3 linked regions of the Kutzneria chonburiensis genome follow. The protein of the gene in region 1 interacts with the protein of each later gene in a pairwise test. Links are inferred from orthologs where the notes say so. Each region holds a gene or a part of one and is shown in the gene's direction. Other genes may lie near its edges. The genes, in order: rlmB, tsaE and M3Q35_RS30440.

What was found.
Region 2: the proteins of rlmB (region 1) and tsaE interact in binary tests that used the Escherichia coli proteins (3 or more experiments, as listed by UniProt). The link is inferred for Kutzneria chonburiensis from one-to-one orthologs.
Region 3: the proteins of rlmB (region 1) and M3Q35_RS30440 interact in binary tests that used the Escherichia coli proteins (3 or more experiments, as listed by UniProt). The link is inferred for Kutzneria chonburiensis from one-to-one orthologs.

What each region holds. Positions count from the first base shown.
Region 1 is NZ_CP097263.1:7,802,163-7,805,282, reverse strand. Bases 48-3,017 are described here. They hold rlmB (23S rRNA (guanosine(2251)-2'-O)-methyltransferase RlmB), read left to right. Parts: upstream 48-1,033; coding sequence 1,034-2,002; downstream 2,003-3,017. Other genes in these bases: M3Q35_RS36115 (MBOAT family O-acyltransferase), read left to right, coding at 2,072-3,017; cysS (cysteine--tRNA ligase), read left to right, coding at 48-1,022. Also shown: more of cysS, read left to right, coding at 1-47; more of M3Q35_RS36115, read left to right, coding at 3,018-3,120. UniProt on the Escherichia coli protein: Specifically methylates the ribose of guanosine 2251 in 23S rRNA.
Region 2 is NZ_CP097263.1:6,668,221-6,671,370, reverse strand. Bases 22-3,021 are described here. They hold tsaE (tRNA (adenosine(37)-N6)-threonylcarbamoyltransferase complex ATPase subunit type 1 TsaE), read left to right. Parts: upstream 22-1,287; coding sequence 1,288-1,755; downstream 1,756-3,021. Other genes in these bases: M3Q35_RS30430 (alpha/beta fold hydrolase), read left to right, coding at 203-1,306; alr (alanine racemase), read left to right, coding at 22-206. Also shown: more of alr, read left to right, coding at 1-21. UniProt on the Escherichia coli protein: Required for the formation of a threonylcarbamoyl group on adenosine at position 37 (t(6)A37) in tRNAs that read codons beginning with adenine.
Region 3 is NZ_CP097263.1:6,671,544-6,674,568, reverse strand. What follows is about bases 114-2,988. They hold M3Q35_RS30440 (NAD(P)H-hydrate dehydratase), read left to right. Parts: upstream 114-776; coding sequence 777-2,201; downstream 2,202-2,988. Other genes in these bases: alr (alanine racemase), read left to right, coding at 2,262-2,988; glmS (glutamine--fructose-6-phosphate transaminase (isomerizing)), read left to right, coding at 114-763. Also shown: more of glmS, read left to right, coding at 1-113; more of alr, read left to right, coding at 2,989-3,025. UniProt on the Escherichia coli protein: Bifunctional enzyme that catalyzes the epimerization of the S- and R-forms of NAD(P)HX and the dehydration of the S-form of NAD(P)HX at the expense of ADP, which is converted to AMP.

The sequences.
Region 1 (3,120 bases):
AGATGATCGAGCTGATGCAGCGGCTGATCGACCGCGGGCACGCCTACGCCGCCGACGGTGACGTGTACTTCTCGGTCGCCTCGTTCCCGGAGTACGGCGCGTTGTCGGGGCAGAAGATGGACGAGGTCGCCCAAGGCGAGTCGGCCGCCACCGGCAAGCGCGACCACCGCGACTTCACGTTGTGGAAGAGCGCCAAGCCGGGCGAGCCGTCCTGGCCGACGCCGTGGGGCCCGGGACGGCCCGGCTGGCACCTGGAGTGCTCGGCCATGTCCACGTACTACCTGGGCCCGGAGTTCGACATCCACGGCGGCGGGCTCGACCTGGTGTTCCCGCACCACGAGAACGAGCAGGCCCAGTCCCGTGCGGCCGGCGACCCGTTCTCCCGGTACTGGATGCACTGGTCGTGGGTGACCATGAGCGGCGAGAAGATGTCCAAGTCGCTCGGCAACGTCATGTCCATCCCGGCCATGCTGACCAAGGCCAGGGCGGTCGAGCTGCGGTACTACCTGGTCGGCCCGCACTACCGGTCGACCATCGAGTACTCGGACCCGGCGCTGGACGAGGCCGTGTCGGCGTACGGGCGGATCGAGAACTTCGTGCAGCGCGTGGTGCAGCAGACCGGCAACGTTGAGCCGGGCGTGCTGTGCGCCGATTTCACCACCGCGATGGACGACGACCTGGCCACCCCGGCCGCGCTGGCGGCGGTGCACAGCACCGTGCGCGAGGGCAACGTGGCGCTGGACGCCGGTGACCAGGAGGCGGCCCGCGGCGCGGCCGGCTCCGTGCGCGCGATGATGGGCGTGCTGGGCATGGATCCGTTGTCCGAGCAGTGGTCCCGATCGTCCACAGCGGACAATTCGATGCAGCAGGCGCTCGACGTGCTCGTCGGCCACCTGCTGGAAGAACGGCAGCGGGCCCGGGCGGAGCGCGACTTCGCGACCGCGGACCTGTTGCGCGACCGGCTGTCCAAGGCCGGCGTCACCGTCGAGGACACCCCCGGCGGTCCTAAGTGGAGCTTGTGAGGATTTGACTGATGGCCGGTAACTCCCAGCGGCGCGGCGCCATGCGCAAGACTGGCACGAAGAAGGGCGCCGTCGTCGGCTCGGGTGGCCAGCGTTCCAAGGGCCTCGAGGGCAAGGGCCCGACGCCCAAGGCGTCCGAGCGCACCGGGCATCCGGCGCAGCGCAAGGCCAACGCCGCTGCCGCGCGCAAGGAAGACCAGCAGAAGCGGGCCAAGCGCGCTGGCAGCTCGGCCGAGACGGTCGCCGGCCGCAACCCGGTCGTCGAGTGTCTGCGGGCCGGCGTGCCGGCCACCGCGCTGTACGTGGCCATCGGCATCGACGCCGACGAGCGCGTGTCCGAGTCGATCAAGCTGGCCGGCAACCGGGGCATCTCCGTGCTGGAGGTGGCCCGCGGCGAGCTGGACCGGATCACCGCCGGCGCCATGCACCAGGGCCTCGGCCTCCAGGTGCCGCCGTACGAGTACCGGCACCCCGACGAGCTGCTCAAGCAGGCCCAGGACAGCGGCGAGCCGCCGCTGCTGGTCGCGTTGGACGGCGTCACCGACCCGCGCAACCTCGGTGCCGTCGTGCGCTCCGCCGCCGCGTTCGGCGCGCAGGGCGTGCTGCTGCCGCAGCGGCGCAGCGCCGGCATGACCGCCGTGGCTTGGCGGACCAGCGCCGGCACCGCCGCCCGGATGCCGATCGCCGTGGCCACCAACCTCACGCGGACGCTGAAGGACTGGGCGTCCGAGGGGCTCATGATCATCGGCCTCGACGCCGACGCGACGATCTCCTCCGACGAACTCGAGCTGGCCACCGGTCCGCTCGTTGTCGTCGTCGGCTCGGAGGGGCGCGGGCTCTCCCGGCTGGTGAAGGAGACGTGCGACCAGACGGTGTCCATCCCGATGGCCGCTGGTGTCGAGTCGCTCAACGCGTCCGTGGCGGCCGGCGTCGTGCTGGCCGAGGTGGCCCGGCGTCGGCGGGCGGCCGGCCGGATCTGACGTTCGGCCGATCGGCCGCTCGGTCTTGGGTTAGGGTCGACCGCCAGCGTCCCTCACCCGAGGCCGAGGATGAACTTCGTCAGCCCGCTTTTCCTGTGGTACTTCGTGCCGGTCGTGCTGCTGGCCGTGCTCGTGACGCCACGCGGTTGGCGCAACGGTGTGGTCGCCGTGGCCAGCCTTTTCTTCTACGCCGCCGGCGCCGGGCCGACCACGTTGCTGTTGCTGTGCAGCATGACCGTGAACTACCTGGCCGGCATGGTGTTGGAGCCGGCGCGGAGCAAGCTGGGTGAGAACGACCGCAAGGTCGTGCTGGCCGGTGTGATCGCGATCAACCTGGCCGCGCTGGTCGTGTGGAAGTACGCCGGGTTCCTCACCGAGCAGGCCGACAACCTGGCTCGGCTGTTCGGCGGCGGCGTGCAGGTGGCGCAGGTCGCGCTGCCCATCGGCATCTCCTTCTACACGTTCCACCACATCTCGTACCTGGTCGACATCCACCGCGGCGAGCGGGCCGCGTCGCGCAATCCGGTGGCGTTCATCGCCTACATCGCGATGTTCCCGCAGTTGGTCGCCGGGCCGATCGTGCGGTACCGGGAGATCGCCGATCAGTTGCCGCAGCAACGTTTTCACCGGCTCGACGACTTCGCCGCCGGCTTCCCGCGGTTCGCCCTGGGCCTGACCAAGAAGGTCATCGTCGCCGACCAGCTCGGTCCGGTCGTCGCCACGTGTTTCGACACCTCGCCGCACGACATGACCTTCGCCATCGCCTGGCTCGGTGCGATCGCGTACACCCTCCAGCTGTACTTCGACTTCTCCGGCTATTCCGACATGGCCATCGGTCTCGGACGAATGCTCGGTTTCCGCCTGCCCGAGAACTTCGCCCGCCCCTATTCTTCGGTCACCGTCACCGAGTTCTGGCGACGGTGGCACATGTCCTTGTCCCGTTGGTTCCGTGACTACGTCTACATTCCGTTGGGCGGCAACCGCCATGGCGTGGCCAAGACGTACCGGAATCTCGGGATCGTCTTCGTGCTCACCGGTTTCTGGCACGGCGCCAACTGGACTTTCCTGATCTGGGGCCTCTATCACGGTGCTCTGCTCGTCATCGAGCGTGGCCTCGA
Region 2 (3,150 bases), 1.1 Mb from region 1 along the record:
GCCGGGTCTGCATGGACCAGGTAGTGGTGGACTGCGGCGACGATCCGATCGCCGATGGCGACGAGGTGTTGCTGTTCGGCCCGGGCGAGCACGGCGAGCCGACGGTCCGGGAGTGGGCGGACAAGGTGGGCACGATCGACTACGAGATCGTGACCGGCATGTACCGACCGAGGGTGCGGCGCAGTTACGTCGGCGGCAGCGGATGAGGCCGTGGGTGAAAGCCGCCGGGGTGACCGGCGGCGTGGTCGGCGCGGCGGCGACGGGCCTGGTGCTGGGCGCGGCGGCGCAGAACGCCCGCATCGCCCGGCAGCGCCGCGACACCGACGACCCGCACGAGGACGAGCCGTTAGGCCAGTTACGCCCCAGCCGCGAGTGCACGGTGGCGGCCGACGACGGCGTGCCGATCGCGTGCGAAGAGGTCGATCCCGAGGACGGCGGCCGGCCGGTGCTGACCGTGGTGCTGGTGCACGGCTTCGTGCTCGACCGCCGCTGCTGGCATTTCCAGCGCCGCGACCTGGCCAAGATGATCGATCCCCGGGTCCGCCTGGTGCTGTACGACCAGCGCAGCCACGGCCGTTCCGGCCGGGCCACCGCCGAGTCGAGCACCATCGAGCAGCTGGGCCACGACCTGGATTCGGTGCTACGCGCCCTGGTCCCGAAGGGCCCGCTGGTGCTGGCCGGCCACTCCATGGGTGGCATGACGATCATGGCGCTGGCCGAGCAGCAGCCGGAGCTCTTCATCGAACGGGTCCGCGGCGTCGCCCTGATCGGCACCTCGGCCGGCGACGTCGGCGCCTCCGGCCTGCCCCGCCCGTTGCTGTCCCGGCACAACCCGGCCACCCGGGGCCTCGGCCTGCTGGCCAACTGGCAGCCCAGCCTGGTCGAGTGGGCCCGCAAGGCCGGCGGCCACATCACCTGGAGCGCCATCCGCCGGCTGGCCTTCGGCGACCGCGCGGTCAGCCCGAAGCTGGTCGACCTGATGGACACGATGATCGACGGGACCTCGCTCGCGGCCATCACCGACTTCGTCCGTACCCTTGGCTCGCACAACCGCTACGCGGCGCTGGCCGGCCTGCGGCACTGCAAGGTGCTGGTGCTGTCCGGGGACGCCGACAAGCTCACGCCGTTCCGGCACGCCGAGGCGATCGCCGCCGAGCTGCCGGACGCCGAGCTGGTCCGGGCCGAGGGCGCGGGCCACATGGTGATGCTCGAGCAGGCCGACCTGGTCACCGAGCGCCTGGTGGAGCTGGTGCGCAGCTGTGCGGACGGCGAGACGACTGGACGGCGATGGTGGAAACGGGCGTGAAGGAACTCCGGCTGCCGGAGGAGGCGGACACGGTCGAGTTCGGCCGGCGGCTGGGCGCGTTGCTGCGGGCGGGCGACCTGGTGCTGCTCTCCGGCCCGCTCGGCGCGGGCAAGACGGCCATGACCAGGGGTATTGCCGAGGGGCTCGGCGTTGCCGGCCGCGTCAGCTCGCCGACCTTCGTGATCGCCCGTGAGCACCGGGCCGGGCCGCGGGGCGTGGCCCTCGTGCACGTGGACGCGTACCGCCTGGGCGGTCACCTGGACGAGCTCGACGACCTCGACCTGGACACCGAGCTGATGGACGCGGCCGTGGTCGTGGAGTGGGGCGAGGGCGTCGCGGAGCGGCTGTCCGAGGACCACCTGCTGGTCCGCCTCACCCGCCTCGACGACGACGTGCGAGTGGCGGAGCTCCACCCGCAGGGTACCTGGACCACCCGCCAGCTCCCCTAATTCTTGTCACATGCGCTTCCTATGTGGCATCAGGCGCCACATAGGAAGCGCATGTGACAAAAGAGGGCGCTAGGGCAAGGCTCGCTTGGTAACCTTGCCGAGTTCGTTGCGGGGCAAGGAATCGACAAAATTCACCGCTCGCGGCCGCTTGTGCGGGGTGAGCAGCCGAGCCACGTGCTCGACCAGTTCCTCGGCCGTCGGGGCAACGTCAGACGGCACCACCCAAGCCACGATCCGCTCACCGAGGTCGTCGTCGGGGCGGCCGGCCACCGCCACCTCGGCCACGCCCGGGTGCTCGAGCAGCGCGTTCTCGATCTCGCCGGCCCCGATCTTGAAGCCGCCGCTCTTGATGATGTCGGTGGCCCGCCGGCCGACGATGCGGATGTAGCCGTCGGCGGCGCGGGTGGCCATGTCGCCGGTACGGAACCAGCCGTCGTGCATGGCCTCCGCGGTGGCGTCGGGCCGGTTCAGGTACTCCAGGAACAGGTTGGGCCCGCGCACCTCGATCTCGCCGATGGTGGCGTCGTCGCTCACCTCGACGACGTCACCGGCGTCGTCCACCAACCGCACGGAGACGCCGTCGACCGGCAGCCCGACGGTGCCCGGCCGCCGCTCGCCCCAGGCCCGGACGCTGCAGTTCATCAACGTCTCGGTCATGCCGTAGCGCTCGACGATCCGCTGCCCGGTGGCCGTGGAGATGCGCTCGTGCAGGCTGGCCGGCAGCGGGGCCGAGCCCGACACCAGCAGCCGGGCCTGGGCGATCTGCTTGGCCAGCTCCGGATCGGCCTCAACGTCCGCGGCCAGCCGGCTGTACATGGTCGGCACGCCGAACATCATCGTTGCCGGCCCGGCCAGCTTGGCCCCGGCGGCCGCCGCGCTGAACTTGCCCATGTGGTGCGACGCCCCGCCGCGCCGCAGCGGCCCGAGCACGCCGACCACCAGCCCGTGCACGTGGAAGATCGGCAGCGCGTGCGTGACGACATCGGCGGCCGTCCACTCCCAGGCCGCGGCCAACGAGTCCAGGTTGGACGCGACGGCCCGACGCGGCAGCACGACGCCCTTGGGCGGACCGGTCGTGCCCGAGGTGTAGACGATGAACGCTGGCGCCTCCTCGTCCGGCTCCGGCGGCAGACCTTCCCCCGAACCGAGAGATCGACATCCAGCCGCGGCAACGCCGCCAGACCGCCGGGCAGCTCGACGCCGGGCGCGGCCAGCACCTGGGCCGGCGCGCTGTCGGCGAGGATGTGCTCAAGCTCGCGTTCGCCGACCTTCGGGTTGATCGGCACCACCGCGGCCCCGCCGGCCAACGCCCCGACCACTGCCGCGCAGGTCTCCAAGGTCGGCGTCGCCCACACCGCAACCCTGGCCCCGACCAGCCGGTTCGCGATCGCCGCG
Region 3 (3,025 bases), 1.1 Mb from region 1 along the record:
CCGGCACGCCCGTGAGCAGAAGGCCCGCGTGCTAGCCATCTGCAACACCAACGGGGCCCAGATCCCGCGCGAGTCCGACGCCGTGCTCTACACCCACGCCGGCCCGGAGATCGGCGTCGCCGCCACCAAGACGTTCTTGGCCCAGATCGCCGCCAACTACCTCGTCGGCCTCGCGCTCGCCCAGGCCCGTGGCACCAAGTACCCGGACGAGGTGGCCCGCGAGTTCCACGAGCTGGAGGCGATGCCGGCCGCCGTGCAGCAGGCGCTGGGCACCGTCGGCCAGGTCCGTGAGCTCGGCCGTGAGCTGTCCGACTCCAAGGCCATCCTGTTCCTCGGCCGGCACGTCGGCTTCCCCGTCGCCCTCGAAGGCGCGTTGAAGCTGAAGGAGCTGGCCTACATGCACGCCGAGGGCTTCGCCGCCGGCGAGCTCAAGCACGGGCCGATCGCCCTGATCGAGGACCAGCTGCCGGTGGTCGTCGTGATGCCGTCGCCCAAGGGCCGCGCGGTCCTGCACAGCAAGCTGCTGTCCAACATCAGCGAGATCCAGGCCCGTGGCGCGCGGACCATCGTCATCGCCGAGGAGGGCGACGACACGGTCAAGCCGTTCGCGGACCACCTGATCGAGGTACCGGCCGTGCCGACCTTGTTGCAGCCCTTGGTGTCCAGCGTGCCGTTGCAGGTGCTGGCGGCCGAGATCGCGCGCAGTCGCGGGTACGACGTCGACAAGCCGCGTAACCTCGCGAAGTCGGTGACCGTCGAGTAAACGGGGCTGTTTGATGCGGGGCGTGTGGACTGCCGACCAGGTGCGGGCGGCCGAGCAGCGAGTGTTCACCAGGGTGCCGGAGAGCCGGCTGATGCGGATCGCCGCGTACGCCGTGGCCAACGAGGTGCTGGCGTTGCTCGGCGAGCGGACCGGCGGCACGTCCGGGCGGCGGGTCGGGCTGCTCGTCGGGGCCGGCAACAACGGTGGCGACGCCCTGTGGGCCGGCGCTTTCCTTTGCCGGCGCGGGGTTTCCGTCACCGCTGTGCTGCTCGCGCCGGAGCGCGCCCACGCCGCCGGCTTGGCCGCTTTCCGCCGGGCCGGCGGACGCATCGGGGGCTCCGTCGCCGGTGCCGATGTGGTGGTTGACGGCATCGTTGGCTTGTCCGCCAAGGGATCCCTGCGCCCCGACGCCGCCGCACTGGTGGATTCGGTGCGTGCCCCCATCGTCTCCGTCGACCTGCCCAGCGGTGTCGACCCCGACACCGGCGCCGTCGACGGTCCGCACGTCCAGGCCACCGTCACCGTCACGTTCGGCGGTCGCAAGCCTTGCCACGTCGTCGGTCCCGGCGCGATCGCCAGCGGTCGCGTTCGGGTCGTCGACATCGGCATCGCCGACGACCTCGACGAGCCACACGCCGTCGTGCTCGATCCCGAGGACGTCGCCGACGCGTGGCCCATTCCCGGGCCGTCCGACGACAAGTACTCCCAGGGCGTCACCGGCATCGCCGCCGGTTCCGCCACCTATCCCGGGGCCGCCGTCCTCTCCACCGGCGCCGCCGTGCTCGCCACCTCCGGCATGGTCCGCTACGCCGGCACCGCCGCCGAGGTCGTTCGGTCACGGTGGCCCGAGGTCGTCGCCACCGGCCATGTCGGCGACTCCGGCCGTGTGCAGGCTTGGGTCGTCGGTCCCGGCCTCGGCACCGGCCAGGCCGGCCGCCAGGTCTTGCTGGACGTCCTCGCCGCCGACGTTCCCGTCTGCGCCGACGCCGACGCCATCACCCTCCTCGCCGGCGACCCCACCCTGTGGGACGCCCGCGACCCCGAGACCCCCATGGTTCTCACCCCTCACGACCGCGAGTTCGCCCGTCTCGCCGGCGAGGTCGGCCCCGACCGCATCGCCGCCGCCCGCCGTGCCGCCGCCCGCTTCCATGCCGTCGTCCTGCTCAAGGGCCATTCCACCGTTGTGGCTGCCCCCGACGGCCGTGTCCTCGTCAACCAGTCCCGCTCTTCTTGGCCCGCCACCGCCGGCTCCGGCGACGTCCTCTCGGGTGTGATCGGCGCCCTGTTGGCCGCCGGCGAGGACCCCTGGCTCGCCGCCGGTTGCGCCGCCTACCTCCACGAACTGGCCGCCGACCTCGCCGCCGACGGCGCCCCCGCCCCGGCCTCCCACCTCCAGTCCGCCATTCCCGACGCCATCCGCCACATCAGGGGGCTGTAACCCGTTCGGCGGCGGTTGGTCCGGCCGGGTGTCGGGGGCGTGTGTCACCATGAATGCGTTATGGCTGATCAGCACAATCCCCTCCCGCGTGCCGAGGTCCGCATCGACCTGGACGCGGTGAAGCACAACGTCGAGCTGCTGACCCGGCTGGCCGGGCACTCGGGCGCGCAGACGATGGCTGTGGTGAAAGCGGACGGGTACGGGCACGGCGCGGTGGCGGTGGGCAACGCGGCGCTGGCGGCGGGGGCCTCCTGGCTGGGCGTGGCGGCGGTGGACGAAGCGCTGGCGCTGCGTGCGGCGGGTATCCAAGCCCGCATCTTCTGCTGGCTGCACACGGTGGACGACAACTTCGGCCCGGCGGTGGCGGCGGGCATCCACCTGTCGGTGTCCTCGCTGCGGCAGCTGTGGGCGGTCAACTCGGCAGCCCGGGCGGTGGGGCAAGAGGCCCGGGTGCACCTGAAGATCGATACGGGCCTGACCCGCGGCGGCTGCCAGCCGGCGGACTGGCCGGCGCTGGTGGAGGCGGCGGCCGCCGCCCACGAAGAAGGCACGGTGGAGATCGCGGCGGTCTGGTCGCACCTGGCGAACGCGGACGACGTGGGCCACGTATCGATGGACATGCAAGCCGGTCGCCTCGACGACGCCTACAAGATCGCGCTGGACGCGGGACTGCGCCCGATCCGCCACCTGGCCAACTCGGCGGCCACGCTGAGCCGCCCGGACCTGCACTTCGACCTGGTCCGCCCGGGCATCGCGGTGTACGGCCTGAACCCGCTGCCGACGCCGTTCGATCTGCGGCCGGCGATGTCGTTCCGCTCCTCGGT